DNA from 4 places in the Kocuria rhizosphaericola genome. Region 2 is predicted to be linked to each of the others. Evidence: riboswitches for the same ligand, from Rfam matches in the RefSeq annotation. Region 2 holds a riboswitch; each other region holds the start of a gene.
What was found. A riboswitch is a leader RNA that binds a small molecule or an ion and turns the genes downstream of it on or off. The one in region 2 is predicted to bind S-adenosylmethionine.
Positions count from the first base shown of each region.

Region 1: it holds a riboswitch for S-adenosylmethionine, as region 2 does, so the genes downstream of both, ACH9D2_RS13410 (cobalamin-independent methionine synthase II family protein) here and ACH9D2_RS05815 (hypothetical protein) in region 2, are expected to answer to the same signal.
Region 3: it holds a riboswitch for S-adenosylmethionine, as region 2 does, so the genes downstream of both, ACH9D2_RS17880 (bifunctional o-acetylhomoserine/o-acetylserine sulfhydrylase) here and ACH9D2_RS05815 (hypothetical protein) in region 2, are expected to answer to the same signal.
Region 4: it holds a riboswitch for S-adenosylmethionine, as region 2 does, so the genes downstream of both, ACH9D2_RS19075 (MetQ/NlpA family ABC transporter substrate-binding protein) here and ACH9D2_RS05815 (hypothetical protein) in region 2, are expected to answer to the same signal.

Region 1 covers NZ_JBISWK010000131.1:2,694-9,742, reverse strand. The annotation lists gene ACH9D2_RS13435 (acetyl-CoA C-acetyltransferase) at 286-1,476, opposite strand; gene ACH9D2_RS13430 (CoA transferase subunit B) at 1,473-2,177, opposite strand; gene ACH9D2_RS13425 (CoA transferase subunit A) at 2,174-2,911, opposite strand; gene ACH9D2_RS13420 (IclR family transcriptional regulator domain-containing protein) at 3,054-3,833, shown strand; gene ACH9D2_RS13415 (3-hydroxybutyrate dehydrogenase) at 3,888-4,643, opposite strand; SAM riboswitch class I at 4,815-4,917, shown strand; gene ACH9D2_RS13410 (cobalamin-independent methionine synthase II family protein) at 4,931-6,133, shown strand; gene ACH9D2_RS13405 (cobalamin-independent methionine synthase II family protein) at 6,183-7,049, shown strand, end outside.
Region 2 covers NZ_JBISWK010000052.1:4,868-11,916, forward strand. The annotation lists gene cspE (transcription antiterminator/RNA stability regulator CspE) at 1-16, shown strand, start outside; gene ACH9D2_RS05805 (hypothetical protein) at 182-367, shown strand; gene ACH9D2_RS05810 (hypothetical protein) at 493-789, opposite strand; SAM riboswitch class IV at 1,193-1,318, shown strand; gene ACH9D2_RS05815 (hypothetical protein) at 1,333-1,566, shown strand; gene ACH9D2_RS05820 (PIN domain-containing protein) at 1,578-1,961, shown strand; gene ACH9D2_RS05825 (glycosyltransferase) at 1,965-3,134, opposite strand; gene ACH9D2_RS05830 (cell division protein PerM) at 3,307-4,944, shown strand; gene ACH9D2_RS05835 (hypothetical protein) at 4,833-5,339, opposite strand; gene purN (phosphoribosylglycinamide formyltransferase) at 5,400-5,981, shown strand; gene purH (bifunctional phosphoribosylaminoimidazolecarboxamide formyltransferase/IMP cyclohydrolase) at 6,060-7,049, shown strand, end outside.
Region 3 covers NZ_JBISWK010000175.1:9,220-16,268, forward strand. The annotation lists gene ACH9D2_RS17855 (DMT family transporter) at 1-55, opposite strand, end outside; gene ACH9D2_RS17860 (RNA-binding S4 domain-containing protein) at 105-347, shown strand; gene ACH9D2_RS17865 (alpha/beta fold hydrolase) at 331-1,017, opposite strand; gene ACH9D2_RS17870 (GDSL-type esterase/lipase family protein) at 1,099-1,950, shown strand; gene metX (homoserine O-acetyltransferase MetX) at 1,966-3,150, opposite strand; gene ACH9D2_RS17880 (bifunctional o-acetylhomoserine/o-acetylserine sulfhydrylase) at 3,147-4,559, opposite strand; SAM riboswitch class IV at 4,636-4,751, opposite strand; gene ACH9D2_RS17885 (VOC family protein) at 4,894-5,532, shown strand; gene ACH9D2_RS17890 (CPBP family intramembrane glutamic endopeptidase) at 5,571-6,350, opposite strand; gene ACH9D2_RS17895 (S9 family peptidase) at 6,423-7,049, shown strand, end outside.
Region 4 covers NZ_JBISWK010000186.1:4,387-11,435, forward strand. The annotation lists gene ACH9D2_RS19055 (DUF485 domain-containing protein) at 1-301, shown strand, start outside; gene ACH9D2_RS19060 (sodium:solute symporter family transporter) at 305-1,936, shown strand; gene ACH9D2_RS19065 (GlsB/YeaQ/YmgE family stress response membrane protein) at 2,159-2,431, shown strand; gene dxr (1-deoxy-D-xylulose-5-phosphate reductoisomerase) at 2,559-3,833, shown strand; SAM riboswitch class IV at 3,905-4,021, shown strand; gene ACH9D2_RS19075 (MetQ/NlpA family ABC transporter substrate-binding protein) at 4,121-5,014, shown strand; gene ACH9D2_RS19080 (methionine ABC transporter ATP-binding protein) at 5,011-6,090, shown strand; gene ACH9D2_RS19085 (methionine ABC transporter permease) at 6,147-6,746, shown strand; gene ACH9D2_RS19090 (M50 family metallopeptidase) at 6,942-7,049, shown strand, end outside.

The DNA of each region.
Region 1 (7,049 bases), on a different contig from region 2:
GGGGTCGCGCGCGTCGGGCTCCTTCCGGATCCTGGCGACCAGGTCGTCCGGCCGGTGCACGGCGGTGGCCCGGTCCGTCCGCAGGATCCGCCGCCCGGCGTCGGCGCGGTGCTTCTCGCGCCGCCGAGGGGTGCCCGGACACCGGAGCGGTGGCGGCCCGCAGCGCCAGGGCGACGTGCACCTGCCGCAGTCGTCCCTCCGCCCCGAGGTCCCTCCCCCCGGACGGTGTCGCGTACACCCCCTGCCGCGTCCGCAGGAGCTCGCCCCGGCGGACGGGACGGGGGGTCAGTCGCGGTAGAGCAGCAGCGCCTCGCCCTGGCCGCCGCCGCCGCACAGCGACACCGCGGCCCGGCCGGACCCGCGGCGGGAGAGCTCGAGGGCCGCGTGCAGCGCCAGGCGCGCCCCGGAGGCACCGATCGGGTGGCCGACGGCCACGGCGCCGCCGTGGATGTTGGCCTTCTCCACCGGGTAGTCGAGGTCCCGCAGCGACTGGATCAGCACGGACGCGAACGCCTCGTTGATCTCGATGAAGTCCAGGTCCTGCACGGTCCAGCCGGCCTTGGCGACGGCGGCCTCGATCGCCCGGGACGGCTGGGAGTGCAGCGAGGTGTCGGGTCCGGCCACCTGGCCGGGGGCCCCGACCACGGCCAGGTACTCGAGGCCATGGCGCTCGGCGTACTCCCGGCTGGTCAGGACCACGGCGGCCGCGCCGTCGGACAGCGGCGAGGAGTTCCCGGCCGTGATGGTGCCGTCCTCGGCGAACGCCGGGCGCAGCCTCGCCATCGACTCCGCCGTGGACTCCGGCCGGATGCCCTGGTCGGCGTCGACGACCAGCGGCTCGCCCTTGCGCTGCGGAACGGTCACGGGAGCGATCTCGTCGCGGAAGACGCCGTCCTCCGTGGCGCGGGCCGCGCGCTGGTGGCTCTGGGCGGCGATCCGGTCCTGCTCCTCGCGGGGGATCGAGCGCTCGCCGTTGCCGGACTCCGTGAGGGAGCCCATGGACACGCACGCGGCGACGTCGACGAGCCCGTCCTTGGCCACGGCGTCCTCGAGCTTGAGGTCGCCGTAGCCCTTGCCCTGCCGCACGCCCGTGGCGAGGTGCGGGGCGTTGGTCATGGACTCCTGGCCGCCGGCCACGACGATCTCGGCCTCGCCGGCACGGATCATGCGGGCGCCGTTGGTGATGGCCACGAGCCCGGAGAGACAGACCTTGTTGACGGTCTCGGCGGGCACGTCGAGCGGGATGCCCGCGGCGACGGCCGCCTGGCGGGCCGGGTTCTGCCCGGCGCCGGCCTGCAGGACGTGGCCCATGACCACGTAGTCGACCTGCTCGGGGGCGATCCCGGCGCGCTCGAGCGCGGCCCGGATGGCGTGGGCGCCCAGCTGGGCCGCGGTGAAGGACGCGAGCTGGCCCAGGATCTTGCCCTGGGGCGTGCGGGCGCCGGACAGGACGACGACGTCGGTGGCGGTGCTCATCGGTTCTCCTCAGCGCCGCCGGGTGCGGCGGCGGTCTCGGTGGGGACGGTGTCGGGGGTGACGTCCTGCAGGTCGGTGCGGAAGGACGCCTCGGTCTTCTCGCGGATCTCGTCCTCGGTGACGCCGGGGGCGAGGCTGCGCAGCACGAGTCCGCCGTCCTCGACGTCGAACACGCACAGGTCCGTGACGATGCGGTCGACCACACGCACGCCGGTGAGGGGGAGGTCGCACTCGGTCTTGATCTTGGCGGAGCCGTCCTTGGTCACGTGCTCGGTCAGCACGACGACGCGCGGCGTGCCGGCCACCAGGTCCATGGCCCCGCCCATCCCCTTGACCATCTTGCCGGGGATCATCCAGTTGGCGAGGTCTCCGGTGCCGGAGACCTGCATGGCGCCGAGGATCGCGATCTTGACGTGGCCGCCGCGGATCATCCCGAAGGACGTGGCGGAGTCGAAGATCGAGGCCCCGGGCAGCAGCGTGATGGTCTGCTTGCCGGCGTTGATGAGGTCCGGGTCCTCGTCGCCCTCGTAGGGGAACGGGCCCATGCCGAGCACGCCGTTCTCGGACTGCAGCACCACGTTCACGCCCTCGGGCAGGTTGTTGGCCACGAGGGTGGGGATGCCGATGCCGAGGTTGACGTAGTCGCCGTCGGAGAGCTCGACGGCGGCGATCGCCGACATCTCGTCGCGGGTCCAGCTCATGCCTGGTCTCCGTTCTGCTGGGTGGCCCGCCCGGCGGGGCGGGGGCGGACGGTGCGCTGCTCGATGTCCTTGGGCGCGCCGCTGTACTGCGCGACGTGCTGGACGTAGACGCCCGGGGTCGCGACGTGGTCCGGGTGGATCCCGCCGACCGCCACGAGGTGCTCGACCTCGGCGAAGGTGACCTTCCCGGCGGTCGCGACGATCGGGTTGAAGTTGCGCGCGGTGTAGCGGTAGACGAGGTTGCCGTCGGAGTCGCCGGTGTGGGCGTGGACCAGGGCGATGTCGGCGACGATGCCGCGCTCCTGCACGTAGGTCTCGCCGTCGAACTCGGCGTGCGGCTTGCCCTCGGCCACGAGGGTGCCGACCCCGGTCTTCGTGTAGAAGGCGGGGATGCCCGCACCGCCGGCCCGGAGCCGCTCGGCGAGGGTGCCCTGCGGATTGAACTCGACCTCGAGCTCCCCGTCCAGGTACTGCTGGGCGAACAGCTTGTTCTCGCCCACGTAGGAGGCGAGGACCTTCTTCACCTGCCGGTTCTCGAGCAGGACCCCGAGGCCCTTGCCGTCCACACCCATGTTGTTGGAGACCACCGTGAGGTCCGTGACCCCGGAGTCCCGCACCGCGTCGATGAGATCCCGGGGGATCCCGCTCAGCCCGAACCCGCCCACGGCGAGCGTCATGCCGTCCCGCAGGCTCTCCGCCAGCAGCTCGGCGGCGTTGTCTCTGACCTTGGACACCCTGGCCCCTTCCTCTGGTGCGACTGTGACTCAGCACTCAATCTAGGGAGCCTCCACATGTCGGTCAACAGAACTGCCGGAATGACGGCAGTTCTCCTCAGCATCCGGCCATTCGTGCGCTCAGTGTCCATATAGTGGAGTCATGGGACAGGAGCGGACGAGCGGTTCGGGGACCCAGGTGGTCCACCGGGTGGGGCAGCTGCTGCGGGCCGTCGCGGGCCGCGAGCAGGGCAGCACGGTGGCGGAGCTCGCGGCCGGGACCGGGATGACCCGTCCCACCGTGCACCGGCTGCTCACGGGTCTGGCCGAGGAGGGTCTCGTGGAGCGCGCCGCCGGGACGGGGGCCTGGCAGCTGGGGCCGGAGCTGTACGTGCTGGGCGCGGTCGCGGCCCACCGCTATCCGATCCGGGAACTGGCCGGTCCCTCGCTGCGCCGGCTCGCGGAGGCCACCGGCGAGAGCGCGTTCCTCTCGGTCCGCCGCGGGATGGAGACCGTCTGCCTGGCGCGCGTGGAGGGCGCCTTCCCCATCCGCTCCCACGTCCTGTACGAGGGACTGCGGCTGCCGCTGGGCGTGGCCTCGGCGGGGCTGGCGATCCTGGCCCACCTCCCGGACCCGGAGGTGGACCGGGTCCTCGCGGCCACGGCCGGGGCCCGCGCCGGCTGGGGTCCGCTGCACACGCCCGAGCGGATCCGGGACCTGCTCGCGGACGTGCGGCGGGAGGGCTTCGCGGTGAACCCGGGGCTGATCGTCGAGGGCAGCTGGGGCATGGCCGCGGCGGTCTTCGACGCGACGGGGGCGCCGGTCTACGCGCTGAGCCTCACGGGCATCGAGCCCCGGTTCACCGGCGAGCGCCGGCAGCCCCTGGGGCGGGCCCTGCTCACGGAGGCCCACCGGCTCTCCCAGGAGCTGGGCCACCGCTGAGCCGGCGGGGCCGGCACCGGACCGGCACCGGGGGCCCCGCCGGGCGGGCGGGGCTCAGCGCGCGGTCCAGCCGCCGTCCATCGTGTAGGACGCCCCGGTGACCATGGACGCGTGCGGTCCGGCCAGCCACGCCACGAGGCTGCCGACGTCCTCCGGCTCCACGAGCTTCTTGACGGGCGTCTCGCCGAGCATGATCCGCTCCACCACCTCGGACTCGGGGATCCCGTGCACCGCAGCCTGGTCGGTGACCTGCTTCTCCACCAGCGGGGTGCGCACGTAGCCGGGGTTGACGCAGTTGCTCGTCACGCCGTGCGCGGCGCCCTCCAGGGCGATGGTCTTGGAGAGCCCCTCGAGTCCGTGCTTGGCGGAGACGTAGGCGCTCTTGTAGGGGGACGCCCGCAGCCCGTGCACGGAGGAGACGTTGATGACGCGCCCCCAGCCCTTCTCGTACATGTGGGGCAACGCCGCGCGCACCAGCAGAAACGGGCTCTCGAGCATGAGCACGAGGATGCGGTGGAAGTCCGCCGGGTCGAACTCGTGGAGGGGGGAGACCTTCTGGATGCCGGCGTTGTTGACCAGCACGTCCACCTCGAGGCTCAGCTCGGCGAGCGCCCCGGTGTCGAGCAGGTCCACCGCCCAGGCCCTCCCGCCCAGCTCGTCGGCGACGCGCTGCGCCCCGGCCTCGTCGACGTCGGCCACCACCACGTGGGCGCCGGAGCCGGCGAGCGCCCGGGCAGCCGCCAGGCCGATGCCGCTCGCCCCGCCCGTCACGAGCGCGGTGCGCCCCTCGAGGCCGTTGTCCTGGAACATGGAGATCCTTCCTTCCGTCCGCGGCGCCCACCGGGTCCGGGGCACCGGTCACCGTCACGGTATGTGATCCGGACCACGACGGCGAGCAGGACCGCGCGCGTCACAATCCGTCACGCCCGTCACGCGGGCGCCGAATGGCGCCGCGCCCGCCGGTGCGCTTGGATGGGACGGTCACCATCCAGAGCGGCCGAGAGATCTGGCTCGACGACGCCGCAGCAACCCGGGCGACGGTTCCCCGTCCCGCCTCCGGTGCTACCGCCAGGACCGATGGAAAGGACTTGCGACCCATGCTGCACAGTGCCGAGCGCATCCTCACGACCCACGCCGGATCCCTCCCCCGGACCCCGGCGCTGCTCGGGGCGAACCGGGCGAAGGGCAGCATCCCCGAGGCCGAGTACGACCAGCTCCTCCAGGACTCGGTGGTCGACGTGGTCCGCCGGCAGCGCGAGCTCGGCATCGACGTGGTCAACGACGGCGAGTACGGCCACGTCATGGCTGCGGAGGTCGACTACGGCGCGTGGTGGCACTACATCTTCGCCCGGATCTCGGGCCCCACTCCCGGTGAGGTGGGGCTGTGGGAGCAGGAGCCGCGGCGCGCCTCCCCCGGCAACGTCGTCCTGACGAGCTTCGGGGACCGCCGGGACCGCCAGGCCTTCGACGAGGCCTACACGGACCCCGCATCGGGCATCACCACGGGCAAGCAGGCGCCGTTCCCGGTGATCACCGGGAAGCTGGAGTACACGGGCCACGCGGCGCTGGAGGCCGACATCCGCAACCTCCAGGCCGCCCTGCAGGCCACGGGCGCGAGCGAGGGCTATCTCGCCGCGCTGTCCCCGGGTTCGTGCGCCCGCCTGGAGAACACCCACTACGCGGACGAGGACGAGGTCCTCACCGCGTGCGCGGAGGTCATGCGCGAGGAGTACCGGGCGATCACGGACGCCGGACTGATCGTGCAGATCGACGACCCCTCCATCGCGGAGAACTGGGACCAGGTCAACCCCGAGCCCAGCGTGGAGGACTACCTCGCGTTCACCCGCAAGCGGGTCGAGGCCCTCAACTACGCCCTCGAGGGCATCCCGGAGGAGCAGGTCCGTTTCCACCTGTGCTGGGGCTCCTGGCACGGCCCGCACACCACGGACCTCGGCTTCGAGCACCTGGTGGAGCTCATGCTCTCCATCAGGGCCGGCGGCTACAGCTTCGAGGCCGCCAACGCCCGGCACGAGCACGAGTGGAAGCTCTGGCAGGACCACGAGCTGCCCGAGGGCAAGGTCATCATCCCGGGGATCGTCTCCCACGCCACCAACGTGGTGGAGCACCCCGAGCTCGTGGCCGACCGGATCGAGCGCTTCGCCCGCCAGGTGGGCCGCGAGAACGTCATCGCCTCGACCGACTGCGGGCTGGGCGGGCGGATCCACCCGCAGATCGCCGTGGCCAAGCTCGAGACCCTCGCCCGCGGCGCCGAGCTCGCCTCCCGCCGGCTCTGGTCCTGACCGGCCCCGCCCGACTCCCCCGCCGTTCCCCAGGAGGACACCCGTGACCATGCAGAACACCGACCACGTGCAGACCACCCACGTGGGCTCCTTGCCGCGCACCCCGCGGCTTCTGGAGGCGAACCAGCAGTACGCCGACGGCGCCATCACGTTCGAGCAGCTCACCGGCGAGCTGGCCACGGGCGTCGAGGACGTGGTGCGCCGACAGCGCGAGATCGGCGTGGACGTCGTCAACGACGGCGAGTACGGGCACACCATGTCCAGCGCCGTGGACTACGGCGCCTGGTGGAACTACTCCTTCGGCCGCCTCGGCGGGCTCACGCCGTCCGACGAGGACCGGTGGGCGTCCACGGAGCAGAAGCGCTCCTCGCCCGGCAACATCGTGCTCACGAGCTTCCCGGACCGCCGGGACCGCGAGCGCTTCCGGGAGGCCTACGAGGACCCGGCGTCGGGCATCCTCACCGGGCGCTCCTCGACCAAGCAGCCCAAGATCACCGGGCCGCTCACCTACACCGGCCAGGAGGCCGTGGCCTCGGACGTGCGCAACCTCCGGGCCGCCCTGCAGGCCACGGGCGCCGGGACCGGGTTCGTCGCCGCCCTGTCCCCCGGCTCCGCGGCGCGCGTGACCAACGAGTACTACAGGACCGACGAGGAGCTCGTGTACGCGTGCGCCGACGTGATGCGCGAGGAGTACCTGGCGATCACCGACGCCGGGCTGACCGTGCAGATCGACGACCCCTCCATCGCGGAGTCCTGGGACCAGATCAACCCCGAGCCCACGGTCGAGGACTATCTGGCGTTCACACGGCTGCGCGTCGAGGCCCTCAACCACGCGCTGCGCGGGATCCCCGAGGAGCAGGTCCGCTTCCACCTGTGCTGGGGCTCCTGGCACGGCCCGCACACCACGGACCTCGAG
Region 2 (7,049 bases):
CAACGTCATCTCCTAAGGATCCTGCTCGGGCCCCGGCCCGCAGATCCTCCAGAACCGTCGTCGGGCTCCGCCCGGCGGCGGTTCTGTCGTCGTGCCCCACGGGGGGCGTCTCACGGGGCAGAATCACTGGGAGAGAAGCGCGGGCGAGACGCGCCGCAGCAGAGCCCCGGGAGGAAGCACCGTGAGCGTTCCCGATCCGCGCCCCGCGGCGGCGGAGCCGGAGGACCCCTTCGTGGTCAACCGGATTCCCGACGCCGAGCTGGAGGTCACCGTGCCCTTCGAGCTCGAGGCCTCCGAGTGGGAGTTCGACGGCTCCGCCGACGAGGCCGGCGGCTGGGGCTCCGCGGGGGACTACGGTCTTGAGTGAGCGCCGTGCGGACCCCTCCGCACGCCTGCTCGTCCGTGTACCTGCACTCGTGCATCCACCGCGCCCGGCCACGACGGAGGCCGCAGCCCGATGGGCTGCGGCCTCCGTCGTGTCCTGCCCGCAGGCTACGCCGACAGCGGGAGGGACGAGGGGTGGAGCTTGAAGAACGGGTGCCGTCCGGTGGCCGCGAGGGCTCCGGGGACGAGGAGCTGGCGGTACTTGGCGCACCATTGCGCGGTTCCCTCCGCGTGCTCCGCCGCGGCGGCGAGGTCGTCGGCCTCAGGGCTCAGGTACTCCTGCACGTCCCCGTCGGTCGACGTGAGCCGGACGAGGTGCAGATCGGGGAGGGCGGTGACGGTCACGTCGATCCACTCCTCGCGCTGGTCGGTGGTGATGGCTGTTCTTTCTTCGGACATGGTCATGTTTTCTCCTGACGTTCTTGCAGGCATCCGATGGCGTTGCCCGCCGCTTCGTCATCCGATCCACCCGGGAACATCGGGTTGGCGCGCAGCGGGTCGGAGCCTCTCCACGGGCTCGTCGGGGATCGTCGATCTCCGGTCGAGCACGTGGACGCCGCATCTCGAGAAGCAGATCCAGGCTACCCCGGAGCTCCGACACCTCGACAAGCGAGTCGTGAGTTGTGTCACTGAAACGTAATGCTCGGGCTCGTCGTCGGCGCCGTCCCCGGTGTTCCGAGCCCATTCCAGCGGAGGGATGTGTCGCCGAGGTGTCGCAGCGGTGACGTCCCGGGGAAGACCGGCGCACAGGTGGGCGGCGCGGGATGCCGCCGGGGCGGAGCTCGCCGATGTGGTTCAATGGAGACAGCTTCAAGAGACCCGGTCGGCAAGCTCCGACTTGACCGGGCACCAACCCCATGTTCACGGGTGGTTCGGATGACGAAGCGGCTCGCATCACCGCCGCGGCGGTACCCGGTGCGAGCAAGAGCGCCCGAAGGATCCCCGGTCATGTCCGACCCCCGCACCCCTGCCCCCTCCGCCCGTGCCGGAGCGTTCTCCGAGACCGCCCCGGGCGTCCCAGCCGGAAGGGACCCGGTCCCGAGCGACCCGGCCCGGAGCGTCCCGCCCATCAGCGTCTCCGCCATGAGCCTCGAGGACTACGCCCGTGCCGTGCAGGCCCGCACCGAGTTCGTGGACTTCCTGCTGGCTCCGGCCCGCGGGGAGCTCGCCGCCGCGGCCTGAGGTCCCGCGCCGTGGACCTGCTCCTGGACCGTTCCGTGCTGCTGGGGGTGCGCACCCCGGAGCGCTGCCCCGGGCTGGCCGAAGCCCTGCGCCGGCACGGCCACCGGCGGCTGTTCCTGCCGGCCACGGTGCTCGGCGAGCTGCTCGCCGAGCGGCCCGACGAGACGCTGTGGGTGGAGCAGCTCGAGCTGCGCTTCCCGGGCCGGGTGCTCCCGGTGGACGCCGCCGTGGCCCGGGCGTGGGGCTCGCTGGGCGCGACGGTGGCCGCCGACCCGCTCGCCGGGCTCACCGCCGCCACGGCCCAGGTGCACGGGCTGACCGTGCTGACCGTGGAGCCGGGGCGGTACGCCGGCACCGGGGCGTCCGTGCTGGACGCGGCCCCCGCCCGGCGGTAGCCCTCAGCCGGCGCGGCGGTGGCGCGGGCCGCGCCCCCGCACCGAGAGCTCCACGGCGTGCTCGTAGTGCTCGAGCAGCTGTCCGACCAGGACGTCCCACGTCCGGCCCTGGACCGCCGCGTGCGCGGCGGCGCCGAACGCGGCCCGCTTCGCCTCGTCGCCCAGGAGGTCGACCACGTGCCCGCGGAGCGCACCGAGGTCGCCCGGGGGGTAGAGCCAGCCGGTGCGGGACCGGTCCACGAGGTCGAGCGGCCCGCCCCGACCGGTCGCGACGACCGGCACCCCGGAGGCCATGGCCTCCTGGATCGTCTGGCAGAACGTCTCGAACTCGCCGGGATGGACGAACACGTCGAAGGACGCCATGATGCGCGCGAGGTCGGCGCCGCTGCGCCGCCCGGTGAAGTGGGCCTGCGGGAGCCGGCGGCGCAGGGCGTCCTCCTCCGGCCCCGAGCCCACGACCACGAGCCGCGTGCCGGGCAGGTCCGCGACCGCGGCGAGGTCCTCGACCTGCTTCTCCGGCGCGATCCGGCCCACGTAGCCGACGATCCGCCGGCCGCCGCCGACCTCCTCCCGCCACTGCTCGTCCCGGTGCCGGGGGCAGAAGCGGGTGGTGTCCACCCCGCGCCGCCACAGGTGCACGTCGTGGACGCCGTGCTCGGTGAGCTGCCGGACCGCCGAGGTGGACGGCGCGAGCGTGAGCGTGGCGAGGTTGTGCATGGAGCGCACGTGCCCCCACAGGAGATGCTCGAGGAACGGCGCCCCGTACTTGGCCGCGTATCCGGGCACGTCCGTCTGGTAGACCGCCACGCACGGCACCCCGAGCTGCTGGGCCGCCAGGATCGCCCGGCGGCCCAGCACGAACGGGGAGGCCACGTGGACCACGTCCGGCCGGAAGCGCGCCAGCTGCCGGCGCACCCGCGCCACGGTCCCCCCGGCTACGCGCACGGCCGGGTAGCCGGTGAGGGGAACGGCGGGCAGCCGGTGCACCGGCACCCCGTCGAGGTCCTCGACGACGTCCTCCACGAGGCGCCCGAGCGGCGCGGGGTCGTAGGAGGGTGCCAGGACGGCGACGTCGTGCCCCCCGGCGACCAGCTGCTCGACGACCCGGAGCACCGAGTGGGTGACTCCGTTCAGGTGGGGGAGGAACTGCTCGGCGACCACGGCGACTCTCATGTGCGCGAGCCTGCCCGGGGCGGGCGACCGGACGGGAAGCGGCACGTGGCCCGCCGGTGAAGGCGCCGTGAAGCCTCTGCCGGGGCGCCGCGCGGGCGTGGGAGGATGGGCGGTGATGAACTCCCATGGCTCTTCCTCCCCCGCAGCACGCCCCGACCGCCGTGGCGTGCCGATGCCGCTGTGGCTGCAGGGCGTGCTGGAACTCGGCTCCGTGGCCGTGGTGTCCTACCTGCTGGTCCTGCTGACCGTCCTCATGGTGTGGCTCGCCGACGGCTTCGACACCCTCGGCCTGATCGGCGGGTTCGTGCTCTCCGGCCACGTGTGGCTGCTCGCCCACCTCACGCCCCTCCAGGTGGCCCTGGACCCGGGGGCGGGACTGCCCGCGACCACCGGGACGCTCAACCTCGTCCCGCTGGGACTGACCCTCGTGCCGTTCGCGCTCGCGTGGCAGGCCGGGAGGCGGCTGGCGCGCGCCTGCTGGGAGGGTCAGTTCTGGCAGCCGTACCTCAGCGGCCTCGCCGCCTACTGCGCGTTCGGCGCGGCGGCCGCGCTGCTGTTCAGCGGCGGGCCGGTCTCGGCGAGCCCGGTGGCCGCGGCCGTCTTCCCGCTCGTTCCCGTGGCCCTGGGCGCGTTCGTGGGCGCGTACCGGGCCTCCCGGTCGCTGCCGGGGCTGATCGGCGTCAACGCCGCCGCGTGGGTCGAGCGCACGAGCCAGTACTCCCGCTGGGCCGGGTCCTACGTGTGGGCCGTGCTGCGCGCCGGGTTCGTCGCGGCCGTCGCCGGGGTCGGCGCCGGGGCGGCCCTGCTCGCCGCCGCCCTGTTCTGGAACTGGAACGACGTGGTGGGCGTCTACCAGCGGCTCGGCACCGGCGTGCCGGGGGACACCGCGCTGACGGGGCTCCAGCTCGGCTACCTGCCCAACCTCGCCGTCTACGCCCTGGCCTGGGCCACGGGCGCGGGCTTCGACCTGGGCTCCGGCACCCACGTCTCCCCGCTGGGCACCGACGCCGGGCCCGTGCCGATGCTCCCGGCGCTCGCCGCGCTGCCGCCCGCGGAGCTGCCGGCGTGGGCGCTCGTGGTGGTCGTGCTGCCGGTCCTGGCCGGTGTCCTCGCCGGCTGGTGGTTCCTGCGCGAGGGGGAGAACCACCTGGACGACTGGATGGCGCTCCGGCTGCCCGCCCGCTGGATCACGTTCCCGCTCTCGACCCTGCTGACCGGGCTCTTCGTGGGCGCGGTCGCGGGCGTGCTGGTGATGCTGCTGAGCTGGCTGGCGCACGGCTCGCTGGGGCTCGGCCGGCTCACGGACGTGGGGCCCGACGGTCCGGCCGTCCTGCTGCTGTTCGGCGCCGAGGTGGCCGTGGGCACGGCGGTCGGCTGCGTCGTGGGACCGTGGCTCGAGCACGAGCCGTCGTTCGCGCCGCCCCGCGGTGCGGAGGACGGCGGGGACGGGACGCCTGCCGGCCGGCGCGAGGCGCGGCGGCGGCGCCGGGAGGAGGCCGCGGCGCGGCGCGCGATGCGCTCGGCGGGCCGGCGGAGCCCGCAGACCGCGGGCGGGGCCGGACGGAACGGGGACGACCGGGACGAGGTCGACCGGGACGGGGCCGATCGGGACGAGGTCGACCGGGACGGGGCCGATCAGCACGGGACCGACGGGGAGCGTGCCGAGGACCGGCGTGCCGACGCGGGCCCGTGGGCGGCTCAGGAGCGGGCCGTGGCGGGGTCCCGGTCCGCGGAGGCCTTCGACGTGGACGCGGTCGAGACGCCGGCGGCGGCGTCCGACGCCGGTGCGTCCGGTTCGCCGGAGAGATAGCTCCAGATCCCGTCCTCGAGCTCCTGCTGGCACTGCGCCTGCCCGGAGAGCGTGAGGGTGCCCGCGACGCACTCCTGGTAGGCCTCGGCCACCGGCCACAGGGCCAGACGGGCCCCGCCGGTGAGCAGGCTCAGCGTGCCCAGCACGATCGCGGCGACCGCGCTCAGCACCAGCAGCAGGCGCTTGTCCGAGCCGCGGGAGCGCACGAGGGCCGCGATGCCCAGCCCGATCCCGACGGCCGCCAGCACGACCCCGGCCACGGTCGGCCACAGGCCGGCACCGACGAGCACCAGGGCGACCGCCGCGCACACCAGTGCGCCTCCTGCCGTGCGGGTCGCTGCGGCGCGTCGTGCGTCCGCGGGGGCTGCCTCGGGGCTCGGGCGGGGAGGGGTCATGCCCTTCACTCTAGGGCACCCCGGGCACCGGTCCCCGCCCGCCCGACTAGACTCGACGGCATGCGCATCGTCGTCATGGTCTCCGGCTCCGGCACCAATCTGCAGGCGGTCCTCGACGCCGTCCGGGACGGCCGGATCGACGTCGAGATCGCCGCCGTGGGCGCCGACAAGCCCTGCGCGGGGCTGGAGCGGGCGCGGCAGGCCGGGGTCGAGACGTTCCTCGTGCGGCCCGGCGACCACCCGGACCGGACGCGGTGGAACCGTGCCCTGCAGGAGGCGGTGGCCGCCCGGGAGCCCGACCGGATCGTCTTCGCGGGGTTCATGCGGATCGTGGACGCCGAGTTCGTCGAGGCGTTCGCCGGGCGCATCATCAACACCCACCCCTCCTTGCTGCCGTCCTTCCCGGGGGCGCACGCCGTGCGGGACGCCCTCGCGCACGGCGTGAAGGTCACCGGCGTCACCGTCCACGAGGTCGTCGCCGACGTCGACGCCGGCCCGATCCTGGCGCAGGCGGCGGTGCCCGTGGAGGACGGGGACACCGAGGCGCAGCTGCACGAGCGGATCAAGGCCGCCGAGCGCGAGCTGCTGGTGCGGACGCTCGGCGCGACGGCCCGGCGAGGTGCTCTGCACGACGCCCGGTGAGCGGGCCGGGCGGGGGTCCGTAAAATGGTTCCCGGCGGATCCCGCCGGCAACCACGACCTCGAACGCTTGGAGAACCTGTGAGCCCCACCCAGCTTGACCGCGTGCCCATCAAGAGGGCGCTGGTGTCCGTCTACGACAAGACCGGGCTGGAGGGTCTCGCCACGGGCCTGCACCGGGCCGGCGTCGCGATCGTCTCCACCGGATCGACCGCCCAGCGCATCGCCGCCCTCGGCGTGCCGGTGACGGAGGTCGCGGACGTCACCGGGTTCCAGGAGTGCCTGGAGGGGCGGGTCAAGACCCTGCACCCGCGGGTGCACGCGGGCATCCTCGCGGACCGCCGGAAGCAGGACCACATGGACCAGCTCGCGCAGCTGGAGATCGAGCCGTTCGACCTCGTGGTCGTGAACCTCTACCCCTTCGTGGACACCGTGCGCTCCGGGGCGGGCCAGGACGAGGTCGTCGAGCAGATCGACATCGGCGGTCCCTCCATGGTGCGGGCCGCCGCGAAGAACCACGCGGCCGTGTCCGTGGTCGTGGACCCGGCCGGCTACGAGGCGGTCGTCGAGGCCGCGGCCTCGGGCGGTTTCGACCTGCGGGCGCGCCGCCGGCTGGCCGCCGCGGCGTTCGCGCACACCGCCGCCTACGACACCGCGGTGGCGACCTGGACGGCCCAGCAGTTCGAACAGGACGAGGACGCCAACTTCTGGCCTCCCTACGCCGGCCTGGCCCTGCAGCGCTCGGCCTCCCTGCGCTACGGCGAGAACCCGCACCAGAAGGGGGCGCTGTACGTCGACGAGGCCGCGACCCCCGGGATCGCCCAGGCCGACCAGCTGCACGGCAAGGAGATGTCCTACAACAACTACGTGGACGCCGACGCCGCCCTGCGCGCCGCCTACGACTTCGACGAGCCCGCCGTGGCGGTCGTCAAGCACAACAACCCGTGCGGGCTCGCGGTGGCCACGCCCGGCGCCGAGGACGCGATCGCGGACGCCCACCGCAAGGCCCACGCGTGCGACCCGCTCTCCGCCTACGGCGGGGTGATCGCCGCCAACCGGACCGTGACCCGG
Region 3 (7,049 bases), on a different contig from region 2:
CCGCCAGGACAGGGCCGAGCGCGCTCGCGACCGATGACGGGATGGAGTCGGACACGGGTCCAGCGTAGGTCGCCGGGCGTCCGGATGGCTGGGACAATGGGACCATGACGACTTCCCAGCGGCCCGGCGGCCCCGACGAACTGCCCATCCGCGACGACATGATCCGGCTGGGCCAGGCCCTCAAGCTGGCGAACCTCGCCGAGGACGGGGCGCACGCCCGGGGCCTCGTGGAGGACGGTCAGGTCTCGGTCAACGGCGAGGTCGAGACGCGGCGCGGCCGGCAGCTGCACCCGGGGGACGTCGTCTCCGCCGGCGGGGCCTCGGTCCGGATCACCGCGGGGGGCTGACCCGGCGGGACGGGTCGCCCAGCACCACCTGGGTGAGGTACTCGCGCACGTGGCCGACCTCCTGCGGGCTGATCCCGTGGCCCACCCCGGTGTAGTGCACCTTCATCACGTCGGCGTGGTCCAGCGCCCACCCGGCCGTGGAGTCGACGAGCTCCTGCGGGATGACCGGGTCCTGCGGGTCGCGGCCCCAGAACATCCGCAGCGGCTGCTCCCGCAGCCGGTCGTCGGCGAACAGCGGGTGCTCCCCGGGCACCACGAACCCGGAGAGCCCGACCACCGCGGCGATCTCCCCCGGCATGTGGCGGGCGAGGGACGTGGCCATGGCCATGCCCTGCGAGAACCCGAGCAGCGTGATGCTGGGGTGGTCCGCGGCCAGTTCCCGCAGCCACGCCGCGACGGGCTCCACGGCCTCGGCCACGCGGTCGAGGGAGAAGCTGAGGTCCGCGGCGAGCGGGAACCACTGGTAGCCGAACTGGATGGGCTGGGGGGCGCGCACGGACGCCACGCTGAACTCGTCCGGCAGGGCCGGGACGAGGCCCATGAGGTCGTGCTCGTGCGAGCCGTAGCCGTGCAGGAGCACGAGCAGCGGGGTGCCGGGGCGGGCGTCGGCGTCGTTGCTCCAGACGGCGAAGGGGGTGTCGGTCCCGGTCGGGACGGAGGCGTCGGTCATGCCTCCAGTGTGCCATCCGCGCACGGGGGTCCACGGCGCGGTCCCGTGGACCCCCGCCGGGCCCGGTGGTAGACCGGGGGCATGACCGAGACGACGGCAGGACCCCCGGACACCGGATCGCCCACCCACCCGTGGCTGCGCATGGTGGCGATCGGCGACTCCTTCACGGAGGGCATCGGGGACCCGGACCCCGGGTCCCCCGGCGGGCACCGCGGCTGGGCCGACCGGGTCGCGGAGGAGCTCGACCGGCTCTCCCCCGGCCTGTCCTACGCCAATCTCGCGATCCGCGGCCGGCTCTTCCGCCAGATCGTCGACGAGCAGGTGGTGCCCGCCCTGGAGCTGTCCCCGGACCTCGTGACGATCTGCGCGGGCGGCAACGACATGCTGCGCCCGGGCGGGGACCCGGACGCGATCGCCGAGGAGATGGACGACGTCGTCGGCCGGCTCGGGGCGGACGGGGCGACCGTCGTGCTGATCGACGGCCCGGACATCGGCGCCACTCCCGTGCTGCGCGGGATCCGGGGCCGGATCGCGGTCTACAACGAGAACGTGCGCGTGGTCGCGTCCCGGCACGACGCCGTCCTGGTGGACCTGTGGGGACTGCGGGAGCTCACGGACCCGGCGATGTGGGACCCGGACCGGCTGCACTTCTCCCCCCTGGGCCACCACCGGATCGCGGTCGAGGTCCTCGACAGCCTGGGCATCGAGCACGGCCTGGCGCCCGAGGTCGTCCCCGACCGCCCTCCCTCGTCGTGGCGTCAGGCCCGGGCGGAGGACCTCGTCTGGGCCCACCGCTACCTGCGGCCGTGGGTGGCCCGCCGCATCCGCCGCACGAGCTCCGGGGCGCGGGTCCGGCCGAAGCGGCCGCACTTCGGCACCGCCACCGTGCCCGGGGGCGGGTTCGCGCCCGGGCACGGCACCGCGGACTCCTGAGGGTCCCGCCCCGGTTCAGGGACGGCGCAGCACGGTCTCCACGAGCAGCTTGCCGAGCTGGGGCGCCTCGATGAGGAAGCCGTCGTGGCCCGAGGGCGAGGTGAGGGTGTGCCGCCGGGCGCCCCCGGGCAGCGCGGCGGCCAGGACGTCGGACTCGCGGGGCAGGTAGAGCCGGTCGGAGTCCACCGCCGCCACGAGCCACTCGCACGAGGTCACGGACAGCGCCTCCTCGAGCGTGCCGCGGTCCCGGGCGACGTCGTGGGACATGAGCGTCTCGTTGACGGCCAGGTAGCTGTTGGCGTCGAAGCGCCCGGCGAGCTTGGACGCCTGGTGGTCGAGGTAGCTCTCCACCTGGTAGCGCCCCCGCCCGTCGGGGTGCGTGCCGATGACGCGCTCGTCGGCCTGCGGCGAGCGCCCGAACCGGTGGTGCAGCTCGTCGGCCGAGCGGTAGGTGATGTGGGCGATCCGCCGTGCCAGGCCCAGGCCCGTGACGGGCAGCGGCCCGTCGTAGTAGTCCCCGCCGCGGAAGTGCGGGTCCTGGCGGATCGCGAGGTTCTGCGCCTGGCCCCACGCCAGCTGCTCGGCGCTGGACTGGGCGCACGCGGCGACCACCGCGCAGGCCCGGACCCGGTCCGGATAGGTCACGGCCCACTCCAGGGCCCGGGCACCGCCCATGGAGCCGCCGATGACCAGGCGCCAGGAGTCGATGCCGAGGGTGTCGGCCAGTGCCGCCTCGGCGTGCACGGAGTCCCGGACGGTGACGAGCGGGAAGCGGGAGCCCCAGGGGCGGCCCTCGGGGTCCACGCTCGACGGCGCGGGGGTCGCCGGGCCCGTGGACCCGTAGCAGCCGCCCACGATGTTGGTGCAGACCACGAAGTAGCGGTCCGTGTCGATCGCGGCGCCGGGGCCGATCAGGCCCTCCCACCAGCCGCCGGTCTCCGCGGCGCGCCGCTCCGCCTCGGGGGCGCCGTGACGGGCCCTGCCCGCCGCCACGTGGGTGTCCCCGGTGAGGGCGTGCTCCACGAGCACCGCGTTGGACCCGTCCGGGGCGAGCGTCCCCCAGGTCTCGTAGGCGATCCGGACCTCGGGCAGCCGGAAGCCCGACTCGAGCTCCAGCTCGCCGATCCCGGCCATGCGCGGCACGCCGTCCTCGCGGACGGCGGTCCCGGCGTCGGCGCCCTTCACGACGGTCACGGTCACTCCTGTCCCCCGTGCACGGCCGCGGCCGCGGCGAAGCCCTGCCCCAGGTCCGCCAGGATGTCGTCGATGTTCTCCAGGCCCACGGACAGGCGCACGAAGCCGGGCTCCACGCCGGAGGCCAGCTGCTCCTCGGGCAGGAGCTGGCTGTGCGTGGTGGACGCCGGGTGGATCACGAGGGAGCGGACGTCGCCGATGTTCGCGACGTTCGAGTGCAGGGTCAGGGCGTCCACGAAGGCGGCTCCGGCCTCCCGGCCGCCGTCGAGGACGAAGCCCAGGATCGAGCCGGCGCCGAGGGGCGCGTACTTCTGCGCCCGCCCGTGCCAGGGGGAGGACTCCAGTCCGGCCCAGGACACCGAGCGCACGTCCTCGCGCGCCTCGAGCCAGCGGGCCACCTTCCCGGCGTTGTCCACGTGCCGCTCCATCCGCAGGGACAGCGTCTCGATGCCCTGCTCGATGAGGAACGCGTTGAACGGGGAGATCGCCGAGCCGAGGTCGCGCAGCAGCTGCACCCGGGCCTTGAGGATGTAGGACAGATTGACGCCGAAGGGGCCCTCCGCCCCCAGTGCCTGGGCGTAGACGAGTCCGCCGTAGGACTCGTCGGGCAGGTTGAAGCCGGGGAAGCGCTCCGGGTAGCGGCCGAAGTCGAAGGCGCCGGAGTCCACGATGACGCCGCCGATCGCCGTGCCGTGCCCACCCAGGAACTTGGTGGCCGAGTGCACCACGACGTCCGCGCCCCAGCGGAAGGGCTGGACCAGGTACGGGGTCGCCACGGTGTTGTCCACGATGAGCGGCACCTCGTGGTCGTGGGCGATCCCGGAGACGGTCTCGATGTCGAGGACGTCGTTGCGCGGGTTCGGGATCGTCTCCGCGAAGAAGGCCTTGGTGTTCGGCCGGACCGCCCGCCGCCAGGCCTCGGGGTCGTCCGGGTCCGTCACGAAGGTGGTCTCGACGCCGAGCTTGGGCAGCGTGTACTTGAACAGGTTGTAGGTCCCGCCGTAGAGGCTCGGGCTGGCCACGATGTGGTCGCCCGCGCCGGCGACGTTGAGCACCGCGAACGTGGTCGCCGACTGCCCCGCGCTGAGCATCAGGGCGCCCACGCCGCCCTCCAGGGCGGCGATCCGGTTCTCCACGACCTCCGTGGTCGGGTTCCCGATCCGCGTGTAGATCGGGCCGAGCTCGGCGAGCGCGAAGCGGTCGGCCGCGGCCTGGGCGTCCGGGAAGACGAAGGATGTGGTCTGGTGGATCGGCAGGGCCCGGGAGCCGGTGACCGGGTCGGGGCTCTGCCCCGCGTGGATCTGCCGGGTCTCGAAGGCCCAGCCCCCCGGGTTCTCCGGGGTGGGCCGTTCGGCGGTGAAGACGTCGGTGCCGGAAGCGGGGACGTCGGTGCTGGAAGCGGGGGACTCGGACATGCCGTGGGACTCCTTGCGGGTGTCAGGGGTCCCGTCCCGGCCGAGGCGGTGCGGCCGGGAAGGGCCGGGCACCGGGGACCCGCGCTTGCTCGCTCGCCGGTCGCGAGGAGCCTGGTCTTCACCCAGGGCACCCCACCGCGGTGGAGGGTTGCCGGCCAGCTAGCTGGGGCTTGGACGCTGGCGCTCATGACCTGGACAGCATTCTCCGGATTCGGGCGACACGGCGTCAAGCCGGGTCCGGCCGTGACGCCCGGCGCGGGGCGCCGGGGGCACCACGCCGGGCGCGTCGCAGACCGATTTGGAGACGAAACTCACAGGGTGCCACGATGAGCCCATGAGAGTCGACCACGTGTCCTACGCCTGCCGCCCGGAGGGCCTGGCGGCCACCACCGAGCGCATCGCGGACCAGCTCGGGATCGAGCCGGTCAAGGGTGGGGTGCACCCACGTTTCGGCACCCGCAACATGATCCTGCCCCTCACCAACCACCAGTACGTGGAGGTCGTCGAGGTCCTCCAGCACCCGGCGGCGGAGAAGGCGCCCTTCGGCCAGGCCGTGCGCGCCCGGTCCGAGGCCGGCGGCGGCTGGCTCGGCTGGGTCGTGGAGGTCGACGACCTCACCCCCTTCGAGCAGCGCCTCGGGCGCCGGTCCGTGCCCGGTCAGCGGGTGTTCCCGGACGGGCGGTGCCTCGAGTGGCGCCAGATCGGCGTCAAGGGCCTGATCGCCGACCCCCAGCTGCCGTTCATGGTGCACTTCGAGTCCGGCCCCGAGATGCACCCGTCGCAGGCGCGGATCACGGACGTGGGCCTCGCGGGGATGTGCATCGCCGGGGCCCCGGAACGGGTCGCCGAGTGGCTGGGCGCCCCCGTCGAGACCGCGCTCCAGGACCTGGAGGTCGACTGGCGCTATCCGGACGGCACCCCGGGGGTGCTCTCCGTCACGTTCACCACCCCGGACGGCCCCGTCACCATCTGAGGCCGGGAGGGCCCGGGGCCCGCCCGGCGGACCCCGGCTCAGCCCAGCAGCCGGGCGGCGCCGAGGAATCCCACGGCGTCCAGCAGGAAGTGCGCGACGACGAGGGGCATCACCCGGCCGGTGCGCCGGTAGAGCTCCGCGAACACCAGGCCCATCAGCACGTTGCCGAGGAACGGCCCGATCCCCTGGTACAGGTGGTAGCTGCCGCGGAACAGGGCCGTGACCACCAGCACCACGGGCCAGCTCCAGCCGATGCGGGTCAGCCGGTCGGTGAGGAACGCGACCACGACGACCTCCTCGACCAGGGCGTGGCGCACGGCCGAGAGCAGCAGCACGGGAACCGTCCACCAGTGCTCGGCGAGCCCGGACGTCGTGACCTCGGCGGTGACGCCCAGGGCCCGGCCCGCGCCGTAGAGCACCAGCGTCCCCAGCCCCATGAGCAGGAAGAGCACGGTGCCCAGGCCGAGGTCCGGGACGGGCATGCGGGCGTCGAGACCGATCCGCCGGCGGACCGTGCCCAGCGCACCGGCGGAGCCGGCGAGCAGGTACAGGGCCAGCAGCACCGGCACCAGGTCCAGGGCGATGCCGGTGAGCTGGCGCAGCAGGTCGAAGAGCGGTTGCAGGCTCAGCGGCGGGTTCATCGTGGCTTGCGCCTCGGACAGCGGCCCGCGGGCGAGGTGCTCGGCGAGGGAGAGCACCGCGTAGAGGGCCGAGGCGCCCAGGGACACGCCCAGGACCAGCAGCACCTGCAGCCACAGGTCGGCGCGGGTGGATCCGAAGGCGGGCGGTCGCGGGGCGAGGTGGGCCGGGGTGCTCATGCGGCCATTCTGGCACCGGCCCGGCCGCCCCGGCCCGTCCTCTCCCGGGACGACTTCCCTAGGATGGGGGCCATGACTGTCCTTCCCCCGCAGATCCGCCAGCAGCCCGTCGAGCGCGCCTTCCACGGCCACGTGTTCTCCGACCCGTACGAGTGGATGCGGGACAAGGACTCCCCCGAGGTGCTCGCCCACCTCGCCGCGGAGAACGAGTACGCGGAGTCCGCCACCGCCCACCTCACGGGGCTGCGCGAGACGATCTTCGGGGAGATCAAGGACCGCACCCAGGAGACGGACCTGTCCGTGCCCAGCCGCCGCGGTGCCTGGTGGTACTTCGCCCGCACGGTGGAGGGCGGCGCGCACCAGGTGTTCTGCCGGGTCCCGGCGGTGACCACCGGCGACGTCATCGCCGACTGGACCCCGCCCGTCGTCGAGCCCGGCACCCCCATGACCGGGGAGCAGGTGCTCCTGGACGCCAACGCGGAGGCCGCGAAGCACGAGTTCTACTCCCTCGGCAGCTTCGACGTCTCCGAGGACGGGGAGCTGCTGGCCTGGGCCGAGGACGTCACGGGCGACGAGCGCTTCACGCTGCGCGTCCGGGACCTCACCACGGGAGCGCTGCTCGCCGACGAGATCCCCGGGACGTTCTACGGCTCCTTCCTCACCCCGGACGCCCGCGCCGTCTACTACACCGTGGTGGAC
Region 4 (7,049 bases), on a different contig from region 2:
CCAGGAGCTGCGGAAGACCCACCGCGGCTTCGTCTTCCCGCTCGCCGTCGTCTTCCTGGTCTGGTACCTGCTGTACGTGGTGCTCGCCATGTACGTGCCGCAGCTGTTCGCCATCCAGGTCGTCGGCAACGTCAACCTGGGCGTCGTCCTGGGTCTGCTCCAGTTCGTCACGACCTTCGCGATCACGGGCGCCTACGTGTCCTTCGCCAACCGCAAGCTGGACCCGAAAGCCACGGCCATCCGCGAGCGCCTCGAGCCCGAACTCGGCACTCCCGGCGGCGCCCACGGACAGGAGAACTGATCGATGAGCACCCTGCACACCGCGCTCGCGCCCATGGCGACGACCACCACGGAGACGGTCGGGACGCCCTGGATCAACATCTCCATCTTCGGCGCGTTCGTCGTCGTCACGATGGTCATCGTCCTCCGGGCCTCCAAGTCGACGGCCACGGCGGCCGACTACTACGCCGGCGGCCGCGGCTTCAGCGGCACCCAGAACGGCCTGGCCATCGCGGGCGACTACCTCTCGGCGGCGTCCTTCCTGGGCATCGTCGGCGCGATCGCGATCCAGGGCTACGACGGGTTCCTGTACTCGATCGGCTTCCTGGTGGCCTGGCTCGTGGCGCTGCTGCTGATCGCCGAGCTCCTGCGCAACACCGGCAAGTTCACGATGGCGGACGTGCTGTCCTTCCGCCTGCGCCAGCGCCCCGTCCGCGTGGCGGCGTCCATCTCCACCCTCGCCGTGTCCGCGTTCTACCTGCTGGCGCAGATGGCCGGTGCGGGTGCCCTGGTGTCGCTGCTGCTGGGCATCGGCTCGCGGGCGGGGCAGTCGCTGGTGATCGTGGTCGTGGGCGTGCTCATGATCGTCTACGTCCTCGTGGGCGGCATGAAGGGCACCACCTACGTGCAGATCATCAAGGCGGTCCTGCTCGTCTCGGGCGTGGCGGTCATGACCGTCTGGATCCTGGCGCTGTACGGCTTCAACTTCTCCTCGCTGCTCGGTGACGCGGTCGCCGTCTCCGGCAACCCGGCCATCCTCGAGCCGGGACTGAAGTACGGCGTGAGCGAGACCAGCAAGCTCGACTTCATCTCCCTGGGCCTGGCCCTCGTCTTCGGCGCCGCGGGCCTGCCCCACGTGCTGATGCGCTTCTACACGGTGCCCACGGCCAAGGAGGCCCGCACCTCGGTGGTCTGGGCGATCGCGCTGATCGGCCTGTTCTACCTGTTCACCCTGATCCTGGGCTTCGGCGCGGCGGCCCTCATCGGCGCCGAGCGGATCCAGGCGGCACCGGGCGGCGTGAACTCCGCGGCCCCGCTGCTGGCGTTCGAGCTCGGTGGTTCGCTGCTGATGGGCATCATCGCGGCGGTGGCCTTCGCCACGATCCTCGCGGTCGTCGCCGGCCTGGCCATCACGGCCTCGGCGTCCTTCGCCCACGACATCTACACGAGCGTCATCAAGAAGGGCGACTCGGACCCCCGCAAGGAGCTGAAGGTCGCCAAGACCACCGTGGTGGTCATCGGCCTGGTGTCCATCGCGGGCGGCATCGGCGCACAGGGCCAGAACGTCGCCTTCCTCGTGGCGCTCGCCTTCGCGGTCGCGGCCTCGGCGAACCTGCCGACCATCCTGTACTCCCTGTACTGGCGTCGCTTCACCACCCGCGGCGCCGTCTGGTCCATGTACGGCGGCCTGATCATGTCCGTGGGGCTCATCGTCTTCTCCCCGGTCATGTCCGGTGCCGAGACGTCGATGATCCCGACGGCCGACTTCGCGTGGTTCCCGCTGCAGAACCCGGGCCTCGTCTCGATCCCGGCCTCCTTCCTCCTGGGCTTCATCGGCTCCATGACGGAGCGCCGCCTCGAGGACCCGGTCAAGCAGTCCGAGATGGAGGTGCGCTCGCTCACAGGCATCGGTGCCGAGAAGCCCGTCGCCCACTGAGTCGAACTCCGCTCCCACCTGGGACGACCCCCGGCCCGCCCGAAGCTCCGGCTTCCGGCGGGCCGGGCCGTTTCCCGGAGACCTCCCAATTTTTCGCTAAAGTAAAAAGACAGCGAGCTGACCGTCGGCTACTGTGGGTAACGAAGCCGGTTCAGGGTATTCCAGGGATACTGGCCGGTTGCGTACACTAAAAGTCCCTCCCGGGACGGATAAGGAGCAATCATGGGAATCATCGGTTGGATCGTCCTCGGCCTCATCGCCGGCGCCCTCGCGAAGCTCATCATGCCGGGCAACCAGGGTGGCGGAATCATCGTCACCATGATCCTCGGCATCGTCGGCGCCCTCCTCGGAGGCTTCATCGGCTCGGCGCTGTTCGGCGTCGACATCAGCACCTTCTTCTCGCTGACCACCTGGCTCCTCGCCATCGGCGGCGCGCTCATCGTGCTGCTCATCTGGGGCCTGATCACCGGCCGCAAGGGCCGCGCCACGCACTGACCCGACCTCACCGGTCCGCGAGGCCCCGTCCACCGTTCCCGGTGGACGGGGCCTCGTCGCGTCCGCGCCCGGGGCGGCGCACCGCCGCGGCACCGGTCCTGGGCGGCCTCCGAGGGATACTGGGGCCATGACGCCCCTCGCCTCCTCGCCCCGCACCCGTCAGACGCCCGAGCTGCAGGCCCTGGTCGCCGCCGGTCCCCGCAGGATCAGCGTCCTCGGCTCGACGGGCTCCATCGGCACCCAGGCGCTCGACGTCGTGCGGGCCGCGCGCGAACTCGAGGGGCAGCCCCCGTTCACCGTGGTCGCCCTCGCCGCCGGACGGAGCCGCCTCGAGCTGCTGGCCGACCAGGCCGTCGAGACCCGCGCCGCGCTCGTGGCCACGAGCGGCACCGGCGAGGACGCCGCCCGGCTGGCCCGCCTGATCGCGGAGCGGGCCACGTCCGCCCGGGCGGGGGACTACCGCCCCGAGATCGAGCACGGCCCCGACGCCGCGTCCACGGCCGCCGCCCATCCCGGCGCGGAACTCGTGCTCAACGGCATCACCGGCTCCATCGGGCTCGCCCCCACGCTGGCGGCGCTGCGGGCCGGGCACAAGCTCGCCCTGGCGAACAAGGAGTCGCTGATCGCCGGCGGCGCCCTCGTCAAGGCGGCCGCCGCGGCCACCGGGGACCCGGACGCGCTGATCCCCGTGGACTCCGAGCACTCCGCGCTCGCGCAGGCGTTGCGCGGCGGCTCCGCCGGGGAGGTGGACCGGCTCGTGCTGACGGCCTCCGGCGGCCCGTTCCGCGGCCGGTCCCGGGCGGAGCTCGAGACGGTCACGCCGGCGGACGCGCTGCGCCACCCGACGTGGGACATGGGCCTGATGGTGACGACCAACTCGGCGTCCATGGTGAACAAGGCCCTCGAGGTGCTCGAGGCCCACCTGCTCTTCGAGGTGCCCCTCGAGCGGATCGACGTGGTGGTCCACCCGCAGTCGGTGGTCCACTCCATGGTCCAGTTCGTGGACGGCTCCACCCTCGCCCAGGCCTCGCCCCCGGACATGCGCCTGCCCATCGCCCTCGGTCTGGCCTGGCCCCACCGGGTGCCCGGCGCGGCCCTGCCGTGCGACTGGACGCGCGCCACCGAGTGGACCTTCGAGCCCCTCGACCCCGTGGCGTTCCCCGCCGTCGAGCTCATCAAGGCGGCGGGGGAGCGGGGCGGGACGTTCCCCGCCGTGTTCAACGCGGCCAACGAGGAGGCGGTGCACGCCTTCCACGACGGCCGCATCCGGTTCCCGGCCATCGTGGACACGGTCGCGGCGGTGCTGGACGAGCACGACGACGACGGCCCGCTGGAGCTCGAGGCCGTCCTGGCGGCCGAGCGCCGGGCCCGCCGCCGGGCCCGCGAGGTCCTCGCCGGCTGACCGGGCGCCTCCGCCCGGGCGCCCGCACCGGGGCACCGGACCCCGGCGCCGCCGTGCTAGTCTGTCCGCCGGATGACGAGTCCCAGCACGAAGCCCTGGCTTGCTGGGCGGCAACCCTCTCCCGTAGTGGGGTGCCCCAGGTGAACCATCCGGCCACGGCCGACGACGGTCGGCGGCAAGTACGGCTCGACGCCCACCGCGCCCTTCCGCGCGCCGATCGGCCGTCGCCGCCGGATCCCGGCCCTGGTGGAACCTCCGACACCTACGGACCCACGGAAAGGCACCACATGCGATCGCAGCGCCTCCCCCTCCTCGCCCTGGCCACGACCCTCGGCCTCACCCTCACCGCCTGCGGCGGCTCCGCCGGGGAGTCCTCCGGCGAGGGCGTCCTCGCCGACGACAAGGTCACCATCGGTGTCGTGGGCACCGACCCGACCCACGACGCCCTCAAGAAGCTGGCCGAGGAGCAGGGCATCACCGTCGAGTACGTCGACTTCTCCGACTACAACCAGCCGAACCCCGCCACCGAGTCCGGCGACGTGGAGATGACCTGGTTCCAGCACATCCCGTTCCTCGCGGACTACAACAACTCGGCCGGGGGCTCGATCACCCCGATCGGCTCGACCTCGATCTACCCGCTGGGCCTGTACTCCAACCAGTACGACTCCGTCGAGCAGTTCCAGAAGGGCGACGAGATCGCGGTGCCCAACGACGCCGTGAACCTCTCCCGCGCCCTGCTCGTCCTCGAGTCCGCGGGCCTGGTCGAGCTGACCTCCGACACCCTCATCCCCACCGAGCTCGACGTCGACACCGAGGCCTCGACGGTGAAGGTCACCCCGGTCTCCGCGGAGCAGACGGTGCTCTCGCTGGACTCGGTGGCCGGCTCGGTCATCAACAACGACTTCCTCTCGCGGGCGGACATCGACCCGAAGTCGGCGCTCGCCCAGGACGACCCCGAGGCCGAGGGCTCGCGCGCCTATGTCAACCTCTTCACCACGACCGAGGAGCTCGCCGACGACGAGACCCTCCAGCAGGTGGCCGGCCTCTACCACGAGGAGCCCGTGCTCGAGGCCGAGATGACGGAGACGAAGGACACCGCCGTGCCGCTGCAGCTGGAGCAGCAGGAGCTGCAGGAGCTGACCGAGCGCTACCAGCAGGAGCTCAAGGACCAGGAGCAGTGAGCGCGGCGGTCCCCGCCGGGCCGCCCTCACCCGGGCGCCCGGACGAGGTGCTCGTCCGCTTCAGCAACGTCTCCAAGACCTTCCGCACCGGCTCGGGGCGGGCGGCGCGGGAGGTGCTCGCGGTCGACGACGTCAGCCTCGACGTCCGCCGCGGCGAGATCTTCGGCGTGATCGGCTACTCCGGGGCCGGCAAGTCCACCCTGGTGCGCCTGATCAACGGGCTCGAGCCCGTGTCCTCGGGCTCCCTGACCGTGGAGGGCTTCGAGGTGGCCGGCCGGCGCGAGACCGAGCTGGCGCCCGTGCGGCAGGAGATCGGCATGATCTTCCAGCAGTTCAACCTCTTCACCTCCCGCACCGTCGCCGGCAACGTCGAGTACCCGCTCAAGCGGGCCGGCTGGCCCAAGGAGAAGCGCAGGGCCCGGGTGGCCGAGCTGCTCGAGTTCGTGGGCCTGTCCGCGCGGGCCCGCAACTACCCGGAGCAGCTCTCCGGCGGGCAGAAGCAGCGCGTGGGCATCGCCCGCGCCCTGGCGACCAGTCCGAAGCTGCTCCTGGCCGACGAGTCGACGAGCGCCCTCGACCCGGAGACCACGCAGGAGGTGCTCCAGGTGCTGCAGCGGGTCAACCGGGAACTGGGGATCACCATCGTGATCATCACCCACGAGATGGACGTGGTCCGGGCGATCGCCGACCGGGTGGCCGTGATGCAGGACGGGAAGGTCGTGGAGCACGGCTCCACCGTGGACATCTTCGCCCGGCCCCGCACCGAGACCGCCCGCCGCTTCGTCTCCTCCGTCCTGCACTCGGTGCCCGACGCCCGCGAGGTGGAGCGGCTGCGCCGCGCCCACCGCGGCCGCCTGGTGATCGTGGACGTCGGCGACGGCGTGGACATCGGCGGGGTGCTCTCCGACGGCGCCGCCCGCGGAGTCCGCTTCACCATCGCCTACGGCGGGATCAGCGTGCTCCAGGAGCAGTCCTTCGGGTCCCTGACCTTCGAGCTGACGGGCGAGGACGCGGCTGTGCAGGCCGTGGTCGACGAGATGTCCCGCATCACGACCCTGAGAGAGGTGGCCGCGTGAACGACTGGTCCGTCCTGGGACCCGAGCTGCTGGCCGCGCTCGGGGAGACCCTCTACATGGTGGCCGTCACGCTGCTGCTCGCCGGTGCGCTCGGACTGCTCGTGGGCGTGGGCCTCTACGTCACCCGCCGCGGCAACATCCTGGAGAACCGCGCGGTCCACGAGGGGCTCAACCTCGTGGTGAACTTCGTCCGGCCGATCCCGTTCATCATCCTGCTGGCCGCGCTCGGACCGGTGACCCAGGAGGTCGTCGGGACCCGGCTCGGGCCCAACGCGGCGATCTTCGCGATGACCATCGGGGCGATGTTCGCGGTGGCGCGCATCGTGGAGCAGAACCTCATGAGCGTGGACCCCGGCGTCGTCGAGGCCGCCCGCTCCATGGGGGTCTCCCGCGCCAGGATCATCACCACGGTGATCCTGCCCGAGGCGCTGGGCCCCCTCGTGCTCGGCTACACCTTCCTGGTCATCGGCATCACGGACATGTCCGCGATGGCCGGGGCCATCGGCGCCGGCGGCCTGGGCGACTTCGCCCTGCGGCTGGGCTACCAGCGGTTCAACGACGAGGTCACGTGGGCGGCGGTCGCCGTCATCGTGGTCCTGGTCCAGCTCGTGCAGGTGGTGGGCAACAGACTGGCCCGGCGGATCCTGCGCCGCTGAGGCAGGCCGCCCGCGCGCCCCGCGACGGCCGGTGCGTCTCCTCCGGGAGGCGCACCGGCCGTCGTCGTGCACTGGTGCGCCTGCCACGCACCGTCCAGGATGGTGGTGCAGACTGGTCCTCGCCGTGCCGAGCGCACGGACCCGCCGTCCCCGGCGCCCGCCGGGGACCTTCGACGATCCCGGGAGGTCCGACGGATGGGCGTCGCGCTGTTCCTCGTGGGCGTGCTGCTGGCCGCGGTCGCCATCGCGGTCTCCATCGCCCTCCACGAGATCGGCCACCTGGTGCCGGCCAAGCTCTTCGGC